One region of the Moritella sp. 28 genome, then DNA from elsewhere that is predicted to be linked to it. Evidence: riboswitches for the same ligand, from Rfam matches in the RefSeq annotation. Region 1 holds a riboswitch; each other region holds the start of a gene.

The links. A riboswitch is a leader RNA that binds a small molecule or an ion and turns the genes downstream of it on or off. The one in region 1 is predicted to bind thiamine pyrophosphate.
Region 2: another riboswitch for thiamine pyrophosphate. It lies ahead of thiB (thiamine ABC transporter substrate binding subunit); the one in region 1 lies ahead of thiC (phosphomethylpyrimidine synthase ThiC).
Region 3: another riboswitch for thiamine pyrophosphate. It lies ahead of thiD (bifunctional hydroxymethylpyrimidine kinase/phosphomethylpyrimidine kinase); the one in region 1 lies ahead of thiC (phosphomethylpyrimidine synthase ThiC).

What each region holds. Positions count from the first base shown of each region.
Region 1 is NZ_CP056121.1:4,798,196-4,805,806, forward strand. Features, by position in the region: gene HWV02_RS21350 (HesA/MoeB/ThiF family protein) at 1-702, opposite strand, end outside; gene thiE (thiamine phosphate synthase) at 704-2,167, opposite strand; gene thiC (phosphomethylpyrimidine synthase ThiC) at 2,175-4,184, opposite strand; TPP riboswitch at 4,322-4,423, opposite strand; gene rpoC (DNA-directed RNA polymerase subunit beta') at 4,571-7,611, opposite strand, start outside.
Region 2 is NZ_CP056121.1:4,432,443-4,440,053, reverse strand. Features, by position in the region: gene HWV02_RS19690 (alpha/beta fold hydrolase) at 1-1,326, shown strand, start outside; gene HWV02_RS19685 (YihD family protein) at 1,501-1,764, shown strand; gene thiQ (thiamine ABC transporter ATP-binding protein) at 1,769-2,539, opposite strand; gene thiP (thiamine/thiamine pyrophosphate ABC transporter permease) at 2,532-4,136, opposite strand; gene thiB (thiamine ABC transporter substrate binding subunit) at 4,172-5,185, opposite strand; TPP riboswitch at 5,224-5,338, opposite strand; gene HWV02_RS19665 (PilZ domain-containing protein) at 5,902-6,192, shown strand; gene leuB (3-isopropylmalate dehydrogenase) at 6,353-7,450, opposite strand; gene leuA (2-isopropylmalate synthase) at 7,471-7,611, opposite strand, start outside.
Region 3 is NZ_CP056121.1:3,033,969-3,041,579, reverse strand. Features, by position in the region: gene HWV02_RS13395 (hypothetical protein) at 433-864, shown strand; gene HWV02_RS13390 (NUDIX pyrophosphatase) at 989-1,456, shown strand; gene HWV02_RS13385 (type II secretion system protein) at 1,504-2,085, opposite strand; TPP riboswitch at 2,547-2,647, shown strand; gene thiD (bifunctional hydroxymethylpyrimidine kinase/phosphomethylpyrimidine kinase) at 2,722-3,573, shown strand; gene HWV02_RS13375 (ABC transporter ATP-binding protein) at 3,563-4,357, shown strand; gene HWV02_RS13370 (ABC transporter permease) at 4,350-5,177, shown strand; gene HWV02_RS13365 (ABC transporter substrate-binding protein) at 5,198-6,145, shown strand; gene tenA (thiaminase II) at 6,198-6,875, shown strand; gene thiM (hydroxyethylthiazole kinase) at 6,872-7,611, shown strand, end outside.

The sequences.
Region 1 (7,611 bases):
ACCATCAAAACGCATTAACCTATTTAGTGAAGACAGCGGCATGCTGGTTAAATATTTAATTGCTTCCAATGCTTGCAAAGAACCAATAACACCAACCAAGGGGCCGAGTACTCCCGAGGTACTGCAATTATTCGTTTCAGCTGTTTCTTCAAAAGGATATAAACAGTGATAACACGCCGAATCAGTTTGCTGTGCGTTAAACGAGATCAACTGCCCTTCCATACGAATACCAGCGCCCACTATTAACGGTAGTTTTTGGGTTACACAGATCTTGTTTATCGCTTGCCTAGTCAGCATGTTATCGCTGCAATCAATGACTAAATCAATTTGGGCAAGCATATCTACCATTTGATGATTCGCACTATCGAGGGTTACTCTTTGTGCGATTGCCGTGACACTTATATGTGGATTAAGCTGTGCTAACGAGGCTTTTGCCGCGCTTACCTTCATCTGCTTTAACTGCTGTTGAGTGAAAATAATCTGCCGTTGTAGATTACTTAGCTCAACATGATCATCATCCGCTAAATATAAATGGCCAACACCAGCAGAAGCTAAATACAGAGCAACAGGTGCGCCAAGGCCACCTACACCGACAATCAATACTTTGGCATTACGCAGTGCTAATTGTCCCTGCTCACCGATATCACTAAGCAGTAAATGCGCGCTATAACGCATATATTCCTGATCACTTAATCCGGTCATATTAACGACTCACACTGGTTAAGGATGATTGCGGTTCAGCGATAATCAGTAAGTCGGCAATGGCTTGTTTATAATCGTCAGCGCGAGTTATCGCTGTGACGACAGCGACACTCCCCACACCTGTCGCAGCCACTTGTGGCGCTCTCTCTATGCTAATACCGCCAATAGCGACCAAAGGATAGTCTTGCATTAAATCAGCATAACGCTGTAAACGCTGTAATCCTTGTGGCTTTGAAGGCATGTCTTTAGTGACCGTAGGATAGATATGACCAAGGGCGATATAACTCGGTTTTATTTGATGTGCACGTAATATTTCATAATAACCATGTGTGCTTAAACCCAGTTTTAAACCCGCATTTTTTATCGCAACAAAATCGGCAATAAGCATATCTTCTTGACCTAAATGAACGCCATAAGCACCATGCTCAATAGCTAATTGCCAGTAATCATTGATAAATAAACGCGCTTGGTATTGGCGGCCTAATGCCACAGCAGCTTTAATATCATCAACCACTTCGGCTGGGGCTTTATCTTTAATACGTAATTGCAGGGTTTTAACCCCTTGTTGTAATACTTTATCTAACCATTCGATCGTATCCACCACCGGATATAGCCCAAGGCGGTTGGTATCACAAGGTGCAAAATCATAAGCTAATTGCATTTGTAGAACTAAGCCAAGCTGATCGCCTAATTCCGTATTCGGTAAGACGACCTGTGGGAAATCACTGCGATCGGTAGGCCAACCATCAGAAGTTTGGTTCAAGTAGGCTCTGGCTACCACTAATGCATCATCTACCGGATAATCTTGGGCGATCACAGTTGCCAATGCTGAAGAAAAAACACCACTGTTTTCATCTTTACTTGATGGGGTTAATATCGCGTTTGGTGACGATAATAAGATTTCACGTTGTCCATCAATATAAACATCGAGGACGATAGATTGCTGCTTATTATTAACAGCAATCCCTTTCGCACAAACACCTTCTACGCCGAGGTTCAGTAACGAGTTGATCGCTTGTTTCGTCGCACCAAATAACACAGCAGCATCTGTTCCGCCTTGCTCTTGCGGTAAGATCAATACATCCACGATTGGTAATAAGCGTATTTTAATCACATTTATTAGCACGTTGCCTGCTGATTCAGTCTTTGCCATATCAGATAATGAAATTGATAACGGCTCATAGATAACGGTTAGTTCTGGATATTTTTGCTTATACCCCTGTAAAAAATCAGCTAAGATCTCTACATGTGAGGCTGTCGCTATCACACCGACTTTAATGGCAGACGCTACCGGTGCAGCAGTCAATATCGCTAACTCAGCAGAAAAATCCGCATCAGATAATAGTGTCGTCGATACATGATAACCACCTCCACCCAACGCATTAATCGTATTAATATCAATTTTAGTCGCAACATTATCGCGAGCAGTAAAGCTCGCGATAGTCCAAATAATGGCTTGAGTCATTAAATAATTATTCCACTTTATCAGTTATAGATTCAGTCACACGACCATTTACCGCATCATGTGTTGGTGGCAGATATAATTCGGCACCATGCTTTTTAAATTCTTCAGACATCTGCTTCATCCCCTCTTCGGCATCAATCACAACAACTTCATCGAGTAATTGAATACTGATTTGTTCTTGTTTAGCAGTGTAATCGCGGACATCTTGTGAGATCTTCATTGAACAGAATTTTGGTCCACACATAGAGCAGAAATGCGCAACTTTACCGGATTCTTGTGGGATATTTTCATCGTGATAGGCACGTGCAGTATCAGGGTCTAATGCTAGGTTGAATTGATCATTCCAACGGAATTCAAAACGGGCTTTAGACATCGCATTGTCACGGATTTGAGCACCTGGGAAACCTTTCGCTAAATCAGCCGCATGTGCAGAGATTTTGTAGGTGATCATGCCTTGCTTAACGTCTTCTTTGTTCGGTAGGCCTAAATGTTCTTTTGGTGTCACGTAACACAACATCGCACACCCATACCAACCAATTTGAGCAGCACCAATACCCGAAGTAAAATGATCATAACCCGGTGAGATATCGGTTGTCAGTGGACCTAAAGTATAGAAAGGCGCTTCATGACAAATATCGAGCTGCTTTTCAACATTCTCTTTAATCATGTGCATTGGGATATGACCAGGGCCTTCGATAATAACTTGTACGTCTTGCTCCCACGCAACTTTCGTTAACTCACCTAAAGTTGCTAATTCAGCAAATTGGGCTTCATCATTCGCATCAGCCGCACAACCTGGACGCATGCCATCACCTAATGACAGAGATACATCGTAAGCTTTACAAATCGCACAGATTTCTTCGAAATGGTCATAAGCAAAGTTTTCTTTATGATGCGTCAAACACCATTTAGCCATGATCGAACCACCACGCGACACGATCCCGGTAAGGCGTTTTGCCGTCATTGGTACATAACGAAGCAGTACACCAGCATGAATAGTAAAGTAATCAACCCCCTGCTCAGCTTGTTCGATCAAGGTATCGCGGAATACTTCCCAAGTAAGATCCTCGGCGATCCCGTTTACCTTCTCTAGAGCCTGATAGATCGGCACAGTACCGATTGGCACAGGTGAATTACGGAGGATCCACTCACGCGTTTCATGAATATTACGGCCTGTGGATAAGTCCATTACCGTGTCAGCACCCCAGCGCGTCGCCCATACTAGCTTCTCGACTTCTTCTTCAATCGATGATGTGACTGACGAATTACCAATGTTGGCGTTTACTTTTACAAGAAAGTTACGACCGATGATCATCGGCTCAGATTCTGGATGATTGATGTTGGAAGGGATGATCGCACGACCGCGCGCCACTTCATCACGGACAAATTCAGGTGTGATCTTTTCCGGTATGCTGGCACCAAAATCATTACCCGCATGTTGTTTTAATAACAGCTCGTTACGGATCAATTCACGGCCCATGTTTTCACGAATCGCGATGTATTCCATTTCCGGCGTGATCATGCCTTTACGAGCATAATGCATCTGAGTAACGTTTTGACCATCAATGGCTTTCAATGGCTTTGGTAAATGCTCAAAGCGGATATGATCAATACCATCATCAGCAAGACGCTGCTGGGCAAAGTGCGAAGTAACGATTTCTAATGCTTCAATATCGTTACGTTCTTCGATCCATTTTTGTCTTAACTTCGGTAAACCTTGGTGTACGTTTATTTCAATCGCCGGATCTGTATAGGGGCCTGATGTATCATAAACCGGGATCGATTCATTTTGCTCATAAACCGGATCGTCTTTACTGCCTGCGACTAACGTCTCATCAAGATTGATTTTTCGCATCGCAACTTGAATATCGTCACGGCTACCTGTGAGATGAAATTTTTCTGAATTAGGAAACGGTTCGCAACTGAGGTTATTAATAAACTCTTGTGCATTTTCGCGGTTTTCACGACGCGTTGGTTTTTTGGTCTTATTGCTTTGATTTATATTGGTAGTAGACATAGCACTCATTCCTTTCTAATAAGATGATTGCTTGTCGTTGAGTATGGAGAGTAGTGATATAGATATATTGATCGTAAATGTAATAGTAAGCGGCCTGATGTCCCTATGGCTAACTTACAATGACACGAATAATATTCATATTAATCACTCTTGTTTCCTCACGCAGGTATTAGCCTGATCAGGTTCCACGGATCCCATTATTAAATGGTCTCAGCCCTAAAGCACTCCGACAAGATGTATCGGAGTATAGACTGGTATGGCGTTAAAAAACAAGCAAAAAAAAGCGCCCTATAAAAGGGCGCCTTTACTATCTAATAACTATGCGTAAGTGAATCAGTGGGTCTGTCATCACTTACACACGACTTTAATTGCATTCAGCAAATCAATTAAAGGTTATTTAGTAGGTTTGCTAAGTTCTGTTCAGCTTCATCAGTCGTGATTTCTTGCATTACTTCTTCTACTTTACCAGCACGTTTTTTCGCACGTTCTTGGTGATAAGAGAAGCCTGTACCAGCAGGGATCAGACGACCAACAATAACGTTCTCTTTCAGACCACGAAGGTCATCAATCTTACCATGAACAGCAGCGTCTGTTAGAACACGTGTTGTTTCTTGGAACGATGCAGCTGAAATAAATGATTCAGTTGCAAGAGACGCTTTAGTAATACCCATAAGCATGTGTTGGAACACGGCTGGTTGCTTGCCTTCAGCTTCTAGCTGACGGTTAGCAATTTTCAGACGTGAAACTTCAGCTTGCTCACCTGGTAAGAAGTTACTATCACCAGCAGAGATTACGTTAGCTTTACGTAGCATTTGACGAACGATAGTTTCAATGTGCTTATCGTTAATCTTTACGCCTTGTAAACGGTATACTTCTTGAACTTCGTTCGCGATATAGTTCGCAACATGGCTAATACCACGTAGACGTAGAATATCGTGTGCTGATTCAGGACCATCGGCGATAACTTCACCTTTAGCAACCTTCTCACCTTCGAACACGTTCAAGTGACGCCATTTAGGGATCATCTCTTCGTAAGCTTCAGCACCATCGGTAGGTGTGATAACTAGACGACGTTTACCTTTAGTTTCTTTACCGAAACTAATAGTACCTGAGATTTCCGCTAAGATAGCAGCATCTTTTGGCTGACGAGCTTCAAACAGATCCGCTACGCGTGGTAGACCACCCGTAATATCACGTGTTTTCGAGCTTTCTTGAGGAATACGCGCTAACGCTTCACCAATAGTCACTAATGCGCCATCTTCTAAGTTAACGATTGCGTTTGCAGGTAAGAAGTATTGTGCAATAACTTCTGTACCAGGAATGAACAAATCATTACCTGCTGTATCAACAAGCTTAACCATAGGACGTAAATCTTTACCAGCGGCAACACGTGCTGCTGGGTCTAGAATTACCGTGCTAGATAGACCAGTTAGATCATCAGTTTGCTTAGTAACCGTTACACTTTCAATTAAGTCAACAAACTTAATTTGACCAGCCACCTCAGTGATGATTGGGTGAGTATGCGGGTCCCAGTTAGCAATGATGCTACCAGATTCAATAGCTGCGCCGTCTTTATATTCAACAACAGAACCGTAAGGCAGTTTATGGCTTTCTTTAGTACGACCGTTTTCATCAATAATTGTAATTTCTGATGAACGTGAAGTAATAACCAGTTTACCTTCTGCATTCTCAACGAATTTCTCGTTGTGGAACTTAATCGTACCCGTATTTTTAACTTGGATATTATTTTCTGCAGAGGCTCTTGATGCCGCACCACCAATGTGGAATGTACGCATCGTTAACTGTGTACCAGGTTCACCAATTGATTGTGCTGCAACAACACCAACTGCTTCACCTTGACCAACCATCTCACCACGAGCTAGATCACGACCGTAACAGCTTGCACAAACACCGAAGTCATTGTCACAAGTAATTACAGAACGTACTTTCATTTGATCAACTGAGTGCTCTTCTAAGAAATCACAAAGTTTTTCGTCAAGTAATGTATTACGTGGCAATATCACTTCACCAGTACTTGGGTTCACAACATCTTCAGCAACAACACGACCAAGAACACGATCGCGTAGTGGTTCAACAACATCACCACCTTCAATATGAGGAGTAATGATTAGGCCACTTTCAGTACCACAATCAATCTCGTTAATCACAAGATCTTGTGCAACGTCAACAAGACGACGAGTTAGGTAACCCGAGTTTGCTGTTTTAAGTGCTGTATCGGCTAGACCTTTACGCGCACCATGCGTTGAGATGAAGTACTGAAGTACGTTTAGACCTTCACGGAAGTTAGCCGTAATAGGTGTTTCGATGATCGAACCATCTGGTTTCGCCATCAGACCACGCATACCAGCTAGCTGACGAATCTGTGCCGCACTACCACGTGCACCAGAATCGGCCATCATAAAGATACTGTTGAAAGATTTCTGTGTCTCAGCATCACCTAAAGAGTTATCTTTAGTTTCTGTAGACAAGTTATCCATCATTGCTTTTGAGATGTGCTCATTGGCACGAGCCCAAATATCAATCACTTTATTGTAACGCTCACCCGCAGTAACAAGACCAGACTGGAATTGTTCTTGGATTTGAGTTACTTCTAGTTCAGCCGCTTCAATTAGCGTTTTCTTCGCATCCGGAATAACCATGTCATCGATACCAACTGATGCACCAGAAAGCGCAGCATAATGGAAACCGGTGTACATTATTTGGTCAGCGAAAACAACAGTGTCTTTTGGACCTAATAGACGGTAACAGTCATTCAGTAGCTTACCGATCTGCTTTTTACCTAACGCTTCGTTAGATACTTTCAGGATCCAGTTAGCTGGATCCGCTGCAAGTTTAGCTTCTTCTTCAGCAGTTAAAGTTTTAATCGGATCAATTAATTCATATGGTAGACCCTTAGGTGCTACTAAAGAAAGAATCGCACGACCAACTGTTGTGTTTTTCAGTTCAGTGCGAACTGTAACTTCACCAGTATTTTCATCTTTAAGATGTTCAGTAATACGTACTTTAACACGTGCATGTAGCTCAACAAGGTGGCTACGATAAAGCTTTTCAGCTTCTTCAGGGCTACCTAGTACCATTCCCTCACCCTTAGCACCAACGCCAGAACGAGTCATGTAGTAAAGACCTAATACAACGTCTTGAGAAGGTACGATAACCGGTTCACCATTCGCAGGTGAAAGAATGTTATTCGTAGACATCATCAGTGTACGCGCTTCCAACTGAGCTTCAATTGTTAACGGTACGTGTACAGCCATCTGATCGCCATCGAAATCGGCGTTGTATGCAGAACATACTAATGGGTGTAACTGAATCGCTTTACCTTCAATTAGAACAGGTTCGAATGCTTGAATACCAAGTCTGTGCAGTGTTGGTGCACGGTTAAGCATTACTGGATGTTCGCGGATCA
Region 2 (7,611 bases), 370 kb from region 1:
GAATGTCCGGAAGGTTCGTCATTAAATACGCAGTGCTACTATTTGACTGTTCCTAAGGATTACAGTTTAACCAACAATAATCCTGAAGATACTGTGAATCTATTTTACACAGTAACACCAGCTAAAAATGAAGCTGAACGCATCGGGTCTTTAATATTTAATTTTGGTGGTCCGGGTGTACCGGGCTCGTTAGAAGCAATGGAGATGGTAAACGACCTTGCGCGTTGGAACCAAGAATACCCGAAAGTTGGGTATAATAAAGTGAATGAATACTTTGATGTTGTAGGCTTTGATCCTCGTGGTACAGGTGGTAGTACATTTGCTGAAGAGATCGCTGACTGTGCGTTATCAAGCGAGGGATGTGATAAAACATTTCAATCTATTGCCCCTTATATGGGGACAAATACCACAGCAAAAGATCTTGAGTCCCTTCGTGTTGCATTGGATGAAGATAAAATTAGCTACATTGGTTACTCATATGGAACTCGCTTAGGTGCGGTTTATGCGGATATGTACCCTGAACATGTGCGATCTTTCGTTTTAGATTCAGCAATGGCTCCTGCATTAACTAACGTAAATCAACTTTATTATTCAAGCCTAAAAAGTTTTAATAAGGCGTTACGTATACGACTAGAACGCGAGAATCGAGATGCATCTGCTGATATGGGAAAGCTTAGCTGGATGATGTCTAGATTTGAACATAAAGATTTTTTCAGTACTGCTGATGGTGCAGTCCTTGAAAAAAAACATTTTATCACCTTGCTTGATGCTGCTCGTTCGGTAGATGTTGATAAAAAGTGGGCGCTTGTTAAAAAACCATTATTTCAGCTTTTAGATCATGATAAGGGTGCTGAATTTTGGAATGTTATCGATGAGCTACAGAAAAAAGCAAAAACCGAACAAGAAGAGTGGAAGTTTCAATACGATGCGGTTCATCGTGCAGTCGTATGTACAGATGAGCACATAAAAAAAGAACGTTCAGAAAATAAATTTATAAATAAGTCAGCTGTTTTTGGGCAAACTGTTTATCAAAATAATGCGAGCCTTTGTCAAGGTTGGTCAGCAAAAACGGATCCAATTCTAAAAATAGAAGAAACAGGGACGAAGCTGATGCCAAACAGTGTAATGATTGTGGCCGCAAAAAATGATCCTGTCACTCCTTATAAATGGAGTAAAAAGATGTACAACTCATTTGAGCAATCAGCTGAACTATTAACTATCAATAAAAAAATAGAGAATTGTTTAGTATTCTCGTTCAACCTTAATCCGGAAGCTGATAAAAAAGTGATTCACTTTTTATTAGATTCTGTCGCAATGAAGCAATAAAAACACATTATTTTTTAAGTGCTGTTATTAACCCCTGAAGCTAGCCTCTTGAATATATTGTAGAATTCAAGAGGCTGACCTGTATCTATTTGTTAGCGATAATTTGCAATTAATTTATCTTAACTTACACCTTATAGTAAGTATAATAACCTTTATTTATGTAAGGATAATAAAATGAAATATCACCGCTTAAATGAGATTATTGAATTATTACAGCCTGAATGGCAGAAAACACCAGATGTAAACTTACTACAATTGCTATCGACCCTGGCTGAAGAGATGAAATTTGAAGGGAAATTAGCTGAGTTGAGTGATGATGCGCTTATCTATCACTTAAAAATGCGCAACAGCGAGAAGAATGAAATGATCCCTGGTTTAGCCAAAGATCATGAAGATGATTTTAAAGCAGCATTACTTAAAGCTCGCGGTTTTTTGTAGGCTATTACTTATTCAGCGTCCCCAAATAACGTTTCAACATTTCTGGCGCATCTTGATCGGCTAAGATAGCCGCGGGTGCATGCAGGGCTACCTGCCCATTTACTACAAAAACAATATTGTCGGCTATCTGTAGGGCATCATCTGGGTTGTGGGTGACCATTAAAACGGTAATGCCATGTTCTTTATTCAGCTTGGTAATCAAGCGTAACATTTCTTGACGTAATGCAGGGTCGAGCGCACTAAAAGGCTCATCTAACAGTAATAACGGCTGCTTGCGGGCAAGACAGCGGGCAATACCAACACGTTGACGTTGACCACCACTTAAATCTGCAGGTAGGCGATCAAGTAACTCTGTTATTTCCACTTGCTGTGCCGCGGTTGAAAGCGCGGTTTGTTGCGCGGTATTTAACTTCATGCTTGGTGCTAAACCAATGGCAATATTTTGTTTAACGGTTAAATGGTTAAACAAATTATGCTCTTGAAATAACGTGGTTATCGGTCGCCGGGCAGGTGCTTTTGTTAATATCGAGTTTTGTTGAAAACGGATATCTCCAGACAAGGGCTGATTAAAACCGGCAATAAGGTTTAGCAGAGTCGATTTACCTGAACCACTTGCGCCGAGTATCGCTAAGGTTTCACCTCGATTAACCGTTAAATCAAAGTGCATTGGCATTTGTTCATAAGCAAAGGTAACATTGTTTACTTGCAATAAAACATTATCGACCTGTAATAATACATTTGTATTAGCGTTACTTAGGTGAGTAGTCTTAGGCATTTTTGCCTCCAATAATACGTTCGAACAGATAGAAAATAACACCGCAAAGGGTTAATAAGAAAATAGCAGTAACAGCGGCTGCATCGAGTTGGTAGCTGCCTAATTGACGATAGAGCATCAAAGGCAAGGTTTGCATATCTTGACTACCAAATAATGCAATCACACTTAAATCACCCAGTGACAATACACACGCCAGTCCTGATCCCATCGCGATCGGTTTACGTAATAATGGCCATTCGATAATACGCAAACGTTGCAGGCGTGATAAGCCTAAGCTAACCGCCAGTTTGTCATAAGCTGCAAAGCTATCTTGGATAGGTTGGTTCAATACACGGAGTAAGTAAGGTAGTGACATCAGCGCATTGACGAGGATCACCAACCAAGCAGCAATGCTAAATACATCGACATAAGGGCGTAATAATAAGAACAAGCCCGTACCGAGTACGAGAGCGGGTACTACTAAAATAATCGCACCAATATTTTCGATGCTATACGCGAATGCCATTAGCTTAAAGCGCACTTTTAATATGCGCGTCGAGAATAAAATCGAGCAGGCAAGTATCAAACTTAATAAGCCCGAGCTCAGGGCTATTTGTAGTGAGATGCCTGTGGCTTGCCACAGCATAGGGTCGCTAAGAACGGTGAGAGTGCTGCTGTTGATACCACTGCTAAAAATAGCCAACATCGGCGGTGCTAACAGACAACTGGCTAAGATAAAGCTTATCGCATCACAGACTTTACTGCTTAGCGTGTGGCAATCGGGGCGACGAAAATAATTGCCTGATGGCGCAGACATAGGTTGTGACTTTAAAAATATCGCGCTAAAGACCATTAACGCCACGGTGATCGCGACTTGAATGAGTGCCAAGGCTACAGCTTGCTCGATATCAAACTCAAATTTTAACGCTTGGTAGATAGCCACTTCTAAAGTGGCATAGTCAGGACCACCACCGAGTGACATCACAATCGCGAAACTCGTAAAGCACAGCATGAAAATAAGACTGATTAACGAGGGTAATTGTTGTTTTATCTTTGGCCATTCTAAGGTGATAAAGATATGCCGAGATTGTAAATTGAGTTGACTGGCTAAACGCCAAGATTCACTGGGGATCGAGTCTAATGTTTGTAGTAAAATACGCGTGGCTAACGGTACATTAAAAAATAAATGAGCAAGAAGAATACCGATTAAGCCATAAATATAATGGCCTGTTTCTATGTTAAAAAGCCCGAGTAGTTGATTAACCCAACCGCTTTTACCGTGCACAGCAATAATGCCAAAAATGGCAATGATAATAGGCAGTACCAGTGATAAATTAAACAGTTTGATAATCATCTGTTTACCCGCGAACTCTCGACGTGAGAACGCGCGTGCTAACGGGATTGCCAAACCAATACTCAAGCAGGTTGATAAGGCGGCTTGGTATAAACTAAAACTAATAACATGCTGGGTATACGAGTCTGTAAGGACGCTGCGAAAGTCTAATTCAGTTTGTGAAAAATTAAGTAGGGCAATAAAGCTACCACCCACCAGAAGTAAAATGATGCTGATGGCGAGCACTGCGCTACACCACCAGTATTTATGCGAATTCGCGATCATAATTTTTGATTAATTGTTTACTAATTATGGACTAATTATTGGGTAACAGCGTTACGCCATTCCTTTACCCAAGACTTACGGGATTGAGCCACTTCTTCTGGTGTGAACTCTAAGGTTTTTGCCGGCGTAATTAATTGGTCGAACTCACTTGGTAGTGCCGCCGCTTGTTTCGCTGGTAGCATCCAGTTACCTGTTGCAATCACATCTTGGAACGCGGGTGTGAGTACAAATGCCATGAATTTATCGGCTAACTCAGGATTCGGGGCATCTTTTAGACGGGCAACCACTTCAGTCTGTTGATAATGACCTTCACTGAATTCAGCGGCTTTATATTTGAATTCTTTCTCTGCAACCATGTGGTATGCCGGTGACGTTGTATAGCTTAATACCATGTCTGCTTCGCCTTTTAAGAACATGCCGTAAGCTTGGCTCCAGCCTTTCGTAATTGTTACCGTTTTAGCTGCTAGTTGTTGCCATGCTTGTGGTGCTTTATCACCATAAACAGCTTTTATCCATAGCATAAAGCCTAGACCTGGTGTGCTGGTACGTGGATCTTGATAGATAATGCTCAGATCTTTACGTTTAACTAATTCAGCCAAACTCGCTGGTGGGTTGGTCAGTTTCTCACTGTCGTAGATAAATGCAAAGTGACCATAATCGAATGGAATAAAGTACTTATTCGTCCATTCGTTTGGCAGTGATAATGTGCTGGTATCTTGTTGGTGTGGTGCAAGCAGTTTGGTTTTTTCTGCTTCAGCCATCAGGTTGTTGTCTAAGCCTAATAATACATCTGCTTTGGTGTATTTACCTTCCAGTTTAACACGATTAAGAATGCTAACACCGTCTTCTAATGCGACTAAGTTCAGTTCGCAATTACATTCCGCTTCAAATGCGGTTTTTACTTTTGGACCAGGGCCCCAATCGGATGCAAATGAATCGTAGGTATAAACATTTAATACTGGCTTGTCAGCTGCGTGAGCTACTTGCAATGATAGTGTAGGTAATAGTAGCGCTGTGCAAAGTGCTAGTTTTTTGATCGTGTGCTTCACGTGTTCTCCTAGAATGTGAAGCATAGAACTTATGACTCAATTGGTCGAATCTCATTCCTATGCCAGCATTATCTGGTTCAAGTTAATACGGGTGTTATCTCAGCCACAATGACTTTTTCAATGAAAAGTCTGGTAGCACCCCGATGAGTGAACGCACATTGTATTTTTATTTAGGTTAAAGAGCCAGAGACAATAATTATATTGGCTTATATTTTATCATCTTTGACGAAAAACACTGTCCTTTAGGGCGGTGATGTAAATCATTATTGCGTATAAATACAGATTCTCCCCAAATACTTGAACAACACCCTTATACCGATCAATGAACCTGATAATTTAACTGATTTTAAATCCGCATTGGTTCGTCTTATACGCAGTCGTTCTAAACATTGGGAAGTCATGCCAGAATTTGTGGTCGCTCACTTCTTTGAGTGCGTATGAGGTTCTTGGGTGTAGGTGATAAGCCGTATGTATTTACTAATATGAAAAAGGAAATTGGCTTGCAGCAGATCATCGACTTTATTGTCGATAAAGGCATGTTGGACTGCTAGCTGACTATTATAATCAAATAGTTATTTGGATCGCATTATTCTTGTTATACAACGCCGAGTTAATGAATGATGACTATACTCAAAATAAGATAAAAAAATTCATAGTTTTGGATTATTTATAACTTGAGAACATTTATAAACTATAGCAATAAGAGGGATATTGATGTGCTAAAAGCTAACTTAGAACGACGTAGTTATCACCGGATGTTAATCGACTCACCGGTTCAGGTAACGGATAAAGAAAAGAATGTTACCGCTATCTGTCGTGATTTAAGCGCCAGTGGAATGTCGTTAGATGTACCTGAAAGCTATTTTTCATTGAATGATAGCGTCAGTATTTTTTTACCGACTGGCGATTCACGTGTACCGCCTCTACAGGCTGAAGCGAAGGTAACACGGGTTGATAGTGACGGAGATGTTTATCAAATAGGTGTTGAATTTACCAGTTTGACTTAGTCATCTTTATTTATATTCGAGTCATAAATAAAGCCAGATAACATGATAATCCAATAAAAAGGCCGATGGTGACTATCACTATCGGCCTTGTTCGTTATAACCATTTACCTTATTAAAAAAGTATAATGTTCATGACTAATTTGAGCTACTATATTAAATATTAAGCACTAACTTTAGCGGCAATTAAGTCACCCATTTGTGCCGTGCTTTGTACTGGTTTAGTATTCGCATCACTGTGCAGATCGCCTGTCGCATAACCTTCTTCTAATACAAATGAAACCGCTTGCTCGATAGCTTGTGCTGCTTCTTCTTGTTTTAGTGAGTAACGTAACATCATTGCTGCAGATAAGATTTGTGCGATAGGATTCGCAATCCCTTTACCTGCGATATCAGGTGCAGAACCACCTGCTGGTTCGTACAAACCAAAGTCAGAATCGTTCATACTTGCTGACGGTAACATCCCCATCGAACCTGTGATCATTGCACATTCGTCCGAGATGATATCACCGAATAAGTTGCCACAAAGCAGTACATCAAATTGCGATGGATCTTTGATCAATTGCATCGCTGCGTTATCGACATAGATATGCTCTAGTTCAACTTCTGGGTAATCTTGTGCGACTTCTAGTACCACTTTACGCCATAAAACAGATGTTGCTAGTACGTTAGCTTTATCAACAGACGTTACCTTATTGCCACGTAGTTTCGCTGCTTCAAATGCGATGCGAGCAATACGTTCAACTTCCGCACGGCTATATAACATAGTATCAAAACCCGTTTCTTCAGGGCCTTCGCCTTTGCTACCTTTTGGTAAACCGAAGTAAATACCACCTGTTAATTCACGTACTACGACTACGTCAAAACCGTTGTTTGAAATATCTGCACGCAGTGGCGAGAACTTTTCTAAACCAGCATAAATTTTTGCTGGGCGTAGGTTACAAAAGAGCTTGAAGTGACCACGCAATGGTAATAATGCGCCACGTTCTGGTTGCTCTTGTGGTGGTAGTCCTTCCCATTTTGGACCACCGACAGAGCCGAATAAGATGGCATCTGAATTTTCACACGCTGTGAGTGTGCTTGCTGGTAATGGAGTACCGTGGTTATCGATAGCAATACCACCAACGTCATTAAAATTATACGTTAGTTCTAAATTAAACTTACTTTGCACAGCAGCAAGTACTTTAATTGCTTCCGCCATTACTTCTGGACCGATACCGTCACCTGGTAATACAGCAATATTGTGTTTTGTTACAGTCATCCTTAGCCGCCTTCTCTATATTATTGATTTTGTTTTTTTAGTTTTTGTTGTTCTACCGCGTTTGAGCGATGGATATTATTCATTACGTGGATATAAGCCAGTGCCGAAGATTCAATGATATCTGTGGCTAAGCCGATGCCGTGGAATTTACGGCCTTCATA
Region 3 (7,611 bases), 1.8 Mb from region 1:
ACCCAAATCGCCTTGGTTAAGTACCGACCCAAAGGTTCAACACAACGCGTTCACATTTACTTAACATTTTGGCGTGCAAAAATTACCAACTGATTTGATTATATTTATGCACTAAGAAAACGGCTAGACAGGGTGATTTTATACAGTGCTATTTGTATTTTGGTGAACGCAGTCTCGATTTGCCAAAGACAGCAAGGTTTATCTTGTAGTCTAAAATTAATGTCAATATAATCAGTTGCATAGCTAGTCTTGTATATAACTTACAAGATTAAAGAAATAATTTACAGGACGGCTCATTTTCCCATAAACATGTAATTAATAAATTTGAAGTATAATCTTATTTTTCAATTAATTAATCTACTTTTATGTGGAGTGAATGAATTTGGGAAATCGAGAGTCCTGTTATGCAAACATTATGTGTATAAGGATAGTATGAAGTATTTATCAAGTTTTTGGGTGTTGTTAATCGCGTTTCAGCTTAATGCTCAAGAGATCAAAGTTAATTCTGGAAAGTATTCTGATTATTATCACATCAGATACGAACTTACTTCAGGCAATTATTCTGTAAACTCTGAATACGGATTTAATGAAGGTGGTCAATTTGAAGTGTTTGTCCCAAAAGAGCACTTTCCAATCGCCGCTCCAAATTGCAATAAAAACATCATCATTCGCATGCCTTATTCTGGCTCTGAAAAGCGTAAACGTGCTCTTTACAATGAACTATTGTTGTCAAAAACTATTACAGTTACATTGGAGTTAAATCCATATGTTAAAGTCCTAAATAAAGATCCATTACAAGTTGAGTTAGGGTACTGTAATGTTTTTTTCAGACATAGAGATGGTGACTACTATGATCGGCTTTAGTATACATAACAAGCTAATTAATAATGAGAATAAAGCAGTTGGCTGTTTTCGTTCCTCAACATTTTAGCCAACTATAATTTTCCGCTTATGTAAGCGTTAAATGACCTTCAGGATAATATGAGGAATGGAAATGATCCCAATTAGAAGTGCTGTTGTCTCAGGCGTCGCTTTGTCTGTTATTGATGGGCAAACAAAAATGCTTTTGATGAAAAGGACTAAGGGTTGCTTTTGGTGTCATGTTGCTGGAAGCATTGAACCCGATGAAAAAGGCTGGCAAACCATAATTAGAGAGTTTAGAGAAGAAACTGAGATTAAGGTTACTGAATTATATAATGGACAATACCTAGAGCAATTCTATGAAAGCAACCTTAATATAATAGAAATGATCCCTGTTTTTGTCGTCTACTGTAAGCCAAATCAAACGATTATCATTAATCATGAACATACTGAATATAAATGGTGTTTGTTAAGTGAAGCTATTGAACTCGCTGAATTTCCAGGCCAAAAATTACTTTACGAACATATATGGAATAATTTTGTTGAAAGTAAGCCATCGAAGCTCATGCGTGTGAAGGTCACCCACCAAAAATAATTCTAGGTGCCTTCGTTGACCATCATCAAACATCCCAACAATTTATTCTATTCGCATGAGACAGTTCCAATCTTAAAGTTTCTATCTTCTCTTGCTCCTGAATACCAAATGAAACAACTTTCTGCTTTTAACGTGTTGAGCTCTGGATTTGTAGAAATATTTACATTATCTTTAAATGAAAACGTACCTACAATATTAGTGCCAGATACACCCTCTGAAACCCAATCATTAGAATGATACCCAGAAAAGACGATATCCTGTCCTTGTCCAATTCTGTGCATAAGTGAGGATATTGTTGTTGACGAGGCGGAAGGTGTTCCATAAATAAAATAGCAATCATGACCGCAGATATTTTTAAATGGATTATCCGCAGGTTCATCTCCGTAATATCCGCCACCAGTGATAGGATCATTTCTATTCGGGTTTCTTTTCTCTAACCCTGCTAAAGCTAATTTTGCATAAACAACTGTTGCCTGAGATTCAATTTGAGCACGGACTTCGGCTAAAGAACCATTCCTTGCATCTGTACGAAAATCTAAGAATTTTGCGATTGCAACGGATGATAAAATAGCAAGTAATATGATACACACGACTAGCTCGATTAAAGTGAAACCACTTTGTTTTTTCATTTTTATAACTTAAACATTGATTTTAGACAGGTGTATGATATCAGTTTAAGCTATTTATCAAAATACCCTTACAACAGCAGTGTAGTGGTATAGCGAATTTAGCTACAAAATCTAATGTGTATTATCTCGGTTAGCACAATAACTCTAAGCCAGTTCTGTCCAACTATGGTTTAGAGCAACAGCGTTAAGCCTTGTGAACACCAAGGGACTCTGTCGTACCATAACTACCAAGCGACTCTGTCGTTTTTATAATTACCAAGGGAAATTGACGGATCAAATCATTATATCCTGCCAGTTGGTTGTATATTGTGGAGTGTCGGCAACGAGAACATTAAATCGCCTTGGTTGAGTACCTCACCAGAAAATAATGCAGTCATGCTCAATGACTAAGCAAACTAACTACATTAAAGGTAATTAGCATTGTTAAGTTGCTCTTTTAATAAAACTTGTTATTATGTGCGCATATATAGTCGGGGGGCCTTTTAGGCTGAGATTGCATTTTGCAAGACCCGTTGAACCTGATTCAGTTAATACTGGCGTAGGGAACTAGTAAGTCTTGCTTTGTATTATTTGATCCGTCACGTTTCATAAAATTTTAGCTCGATAAAGTTCCTATACGTTAGCCTTAGGAACTTTATGTCAAACATTACCGCAATAAATAAAAACCAAGTTGCATTTACACCTATCGTACTCACGATCGCGGGCTCCGATAGTGGTGGCGGCGCTGGTATTCAAGCCGACATTAAAGTGATGTCTGCAACGGGCAGTTATGCCTGCTCAGTGATCACCGCAATTACCGCTCAAAACACCCTCGGCGTATCAGCCATCTTCCCAATACCCCTTGAACATGTCGAAAAACAACTTGATGCTGTTTTTACTGATCTGAATATCGTTGCAGTTAAAGTCGGTATGCTGGCCGATGATGACATCATCAAAATAGTCGCGGCCAAAATAAAACAGTATCAACCTGCATTTTTAGTTGTCGATCCCGTCATGGTCGCGACCAGTGGCGACTTATTGATACAAGAATCTGCGATCAGCACGCTCAAAGCGGAATTACTGCCGCTTGCCGATATCATTACGCCAAACTTACCTGAAGGTGCTGCGCTTATTGGTAGTGAAATACCGAGCAGCGAAGCAGATATGATCAACATGATCACTGGCCTTCGACAACTGGGTGCAAAAGCAGTACTACTCAAAGGTGGTCACTTAGAACAAGATGAAAACAGTAACGATCTGCTCATTTTCCCCGAAGATGTCCACCACTTAACAGCAAAACGTATCAACACGCGTAATACTCATGGCACTGGTTGCACGTTATCTTCGGCTATCGCATCCTATCTGGCACAAGGTCATGATCTGTTGCGGGCTGTGCAACTGGGTAAACAGTATATCTCACAGGCCATTGCGCATGCCGATGAATTAGAGATAGGTAAAGGTCATGGACCGGTAAATCATTTCTTCAGTGGTCACGCTAATGTCTGCTAATACATTGGCTATATCTGCCAACAAAAATGCTGTCAGTATCGATATATCAGGTGGCTACCTGCGTTATCACGGCAGTACTGAAGTGACTGTAGCTGGACTTGATATGCATATTCCCGCAGGGCAGTGGACATGTATTTTGGGGCGAAGTGGTTGTGGTAAAAGCTCTTTACTGCGCTACCTTGCTAACTTGCTTGACGATAAAGTGGATTGGGCCGGTGAACTCTCCACGCAACCTCAATGTGACATCAAGGATAATATTGCTTATATGGCGCAGCAAGATCTGTTGATGCCTTGGTTGTCGGTGTTAGATAACGTTATGTTAAGCACTCAATTTGGCGGTGCGGATTATCAAACAAAGAAAACACACATTCAGTTTGATAAAGCGCACTCGTTATTACAAAAAGTGGGGCTGGCGGATAAATCAAATTACTTGCCGCAGCAACTATCCGGAGGCATGCGTCAGCGCGTGGCGCTGGCGAGAACGCTCATGCAAGACAAACCCATCGTATTAATGGATGAACCATTCTCTGCGTTAGATGCAGTAACACGCTATCGCCTGCAAAACCTTGCTTACCAATTACTGCAAAATAAAACGGTGGTATTTATCACCCACGATCCACAAGAAGCTATTCGCTTAGCAAACCGACTTTATATTATGCAAGGAAAGCCTGCTTATGCAGAATCGTTGCTCGTTCCCGCCTCAGTGACGCCTCGTGATTTTGATGCAGAGTGTGCTGAACTTCAGCACACCATTATGGCTCGCTTGGATCAAGATTATGAGTGATTTAAATCAGGTAGACGCAATCCAAGTTAATACAGTCCAAGCAGATTTAATACCATGCAAGGTGAAAAGTAAACCACGTGTAGTTAACCCACTGGTTCGCATGGTGATTAGCGCTGCGGTGATTATCGGCTTGTGGCAAGCTGTCGTGATTATCTTTGAGATGCCCTCATTCATTTTACCCAGCCCTGTGGATGTATTCGAAAGATTGCTTCAAAGACACACTGTCTTACTTAAACACGGTTGGGTCACCGCGCAAGAGATCGTACTTGGTTTACTGTTCGGTTTAACTATGGGGTTGTTATTCGCACTACAAATGCTGCTGTTCAATCCAGTTAAACGTTGGTTATTGCCTATTTTGATTGCCAGCCAAGCCATTCCCGTGTTCGCTATCGCACCGATATTGATGTTGTGGTTAGGTTACGGTATCTCATCCAAAATCGTGATGGCGGCGTTGATCATCTTTTTTCCTGTTACCACCTGTTGTTACGACGGTTTACGAAATACTCCCGTTGGTTATCTTGATCTGGCAAAAACAATGGGCGCGACCAAGTGGCAAATGTTGCGTCATATTCAATTTCCAGCGGCTTTACCAACGCTTGCTTCGGGGATCCGTGTGGCAGTAGTTATTGCGCCAATTGGTGCCGTAGCCGGAGAGTGGGTCGGGTCAAGTGAAGGCTTGGGCTATCTTATGTTGCAGGCAAATGCACGCATGATGATAGATGAAATGTTTGCCGCGTTATTTATATTGTCAGCCTTGTCTATCACGCTTTATTTTGTGGCAGATAAATTGTTAAAAAAACTGATCCCTTGGGAAGTTTGATCGGAATTTAAGGACGTTTAATGAAAAAGAATATTATTTTTAGTGCTTTGGCACTTACTGCGACTCTGTTACCTGTCTTTGCTCATGCAGAAACGAAAAAATTGACCCTGATGCTGGATTGGTTCGTGAATCCGAACCATGGCCCTGTCGTTATTGCGAAAGAGCGTGGTTATTTTAAAGCTCAAGGTCTTAATGTTGACATTCAAGAGCCTGCTGATCCAAGTATGCCACCAAAACTGGTTGCAGCGAAGAAGGTCGATTTAGCGATCTCTTATCAGCCTAATTTGACGATTGATGTCGCTGCTGGTTTACCATTGATCCGTTCGGGAACCTTGATTGCGACACCTTTAAATACCTTGATGGTATTAGACAATAAAAAGATCAATGATTTGTCTGATTTTAAGGGTAAAACAATTGGTATAGCGTTTTCCGGTAATGAAGAAGCAACGATAGGGACTATGCTGAAAACAGGTGGCGTTAGCTATGACGATGTTAACATTATTAATGTAGGGTGGGCGCTTTCTTCTTCACTGGCATCTGGTCGGGTCGATGCAATCTGGGGGGGATTTCGTAACTTTGAAGGGAATCAACTTGCCCTTGAAGGTTTTAAAGCAAAGGCATTTTTCCCTGAGGAGCACGGTGTACCAGCCTATGACGAGCTGATCTTTGTTGCGAATGCAAATACCTATGACAAAGCAGCGATTACTGGATTTAATAAGGCCATAGAGCAAGCGACGACTTATATTGTTAATCATCCGCAGCAAGCGTGGAAAGAGTTTGCGGCGTACGCACCAGACACATTAAATAATGAGCTTAATAAACGCGCTTGGAACGATACTTTGACACGTTTTGCTATGCGTCCTTCAGCGATCGATCTGAAGCGTTATGATGATTATGCTCAATTCATGTATTCGCAAAATATCATCAAGTCTTTACCGAAAGCAAAAGATTATGTACCTGCGCTGTAATCGGTTGTAATTCTTTTTTTTAATCAATAAAAATAAATTAATGAGTTGTTATATGAATCATCAAGATTTAATCAATGCCTGTCGTCAAGATTGGGATGCATACACCAAACATACTTTTGTTCAACAATTGGCAAAAGGCACGTTAGCACAACCATGTTACTTGCATTACCTAAAGCAAGATTTTTTGTTTCTAAAACAGTATGCGCGCGCTTATGCGTTGGCTATTTACAAAGCGAACACGTTAGCTGATATGCGTCAAGCACTGCCTAGTGTGAATGGATTACTGAGTTCAGAGATTAGCCACCACGTGAGCTATTGTAGTAATTGGGGTATGACTGAGTCTGACTTGGAAGCGGAAGACGAAGATTTTGGTACTGTCGCCTATACACGCTATGTACTGGATGCCGGTATGAAAGGGGATATTGTTGATTTATACGTAGCGTTAGCGCCTTGTTCTTTTGGTTATGCAGAAATAGGGCGCAACCTTATTGCAGATGAAAATACCAAGCTGGAAGGCAATCAATTTAAAGACTGGATCACACTCTATAGTGGTGATGAATTTCAGCAAGGGGCCCTTCGAGGTATGGAACACATCGATGTGTTATTAGCTGAAATTGATTTGCACAGCCAGCGTGGGCGAGACTTGATCACAGTATTTAGAACCGCGACACGAATGGAAATTGCTTTTTGGCAGCAAGGATTAGACATCATCTCTGAGGGCAAAGCATGAATCAACCATTAGGTTTAAATATCAATACGATTGTGACCGCGTTAAATGCACTGCGTGAGCAAAAACCACTGGTGGTGAATATTACTAACTATGTGGTGATGAATAATACCGCAAATGTATTGCTTGCGATTGGTGCGTCGCCAATCATGGCGCATTCCCGTGAAGAAATGGCTGAAATGATGTCTTTTGCTGGTGCGCTCGTTATCAATATTGGCACTTTAGATAGCCAGTGGACACCGCGTATGGTGTTTGCGGTTGAGCAGGCAAATATAAATAACAAGGTGGTGGTACTTGATCCTGTCGGATGCGGTGCTAGTGCATTGCGAACCGAAACATCACGTCAAATAGCGCAAGCCGCGAATAAGTTAATCATTCGTGGTAATGCGTCTGAAATCATCGCGCTGGCTGGCGAAAAAGGCCAGAACAAAGGCGTTGATGCGCTGGATAGCAGCGATACGGCGATTGGTGCTGCGCGTTATTTGGTTAACACTTATCAGTGCAGTGTTGTTATTTCTGGTGCGATTGATTTTGTGATCACAGCTGAGGGGCAAGTTCAGTTGCAAAATGGCCATGCAATGATGCCGTATGTCACTGGTATGGGTTGTTCATTGAGCGCGCTTACCGGTGCCTTTGCCGCGGTAGGCGAAGAAACTGGATTAGCGGCTACCGCGATCTTCGGTGTGGTCGGTGAAATTGCCGCAGAACAATCAAAAGGTCCTGGTAGCTTACAACTTAA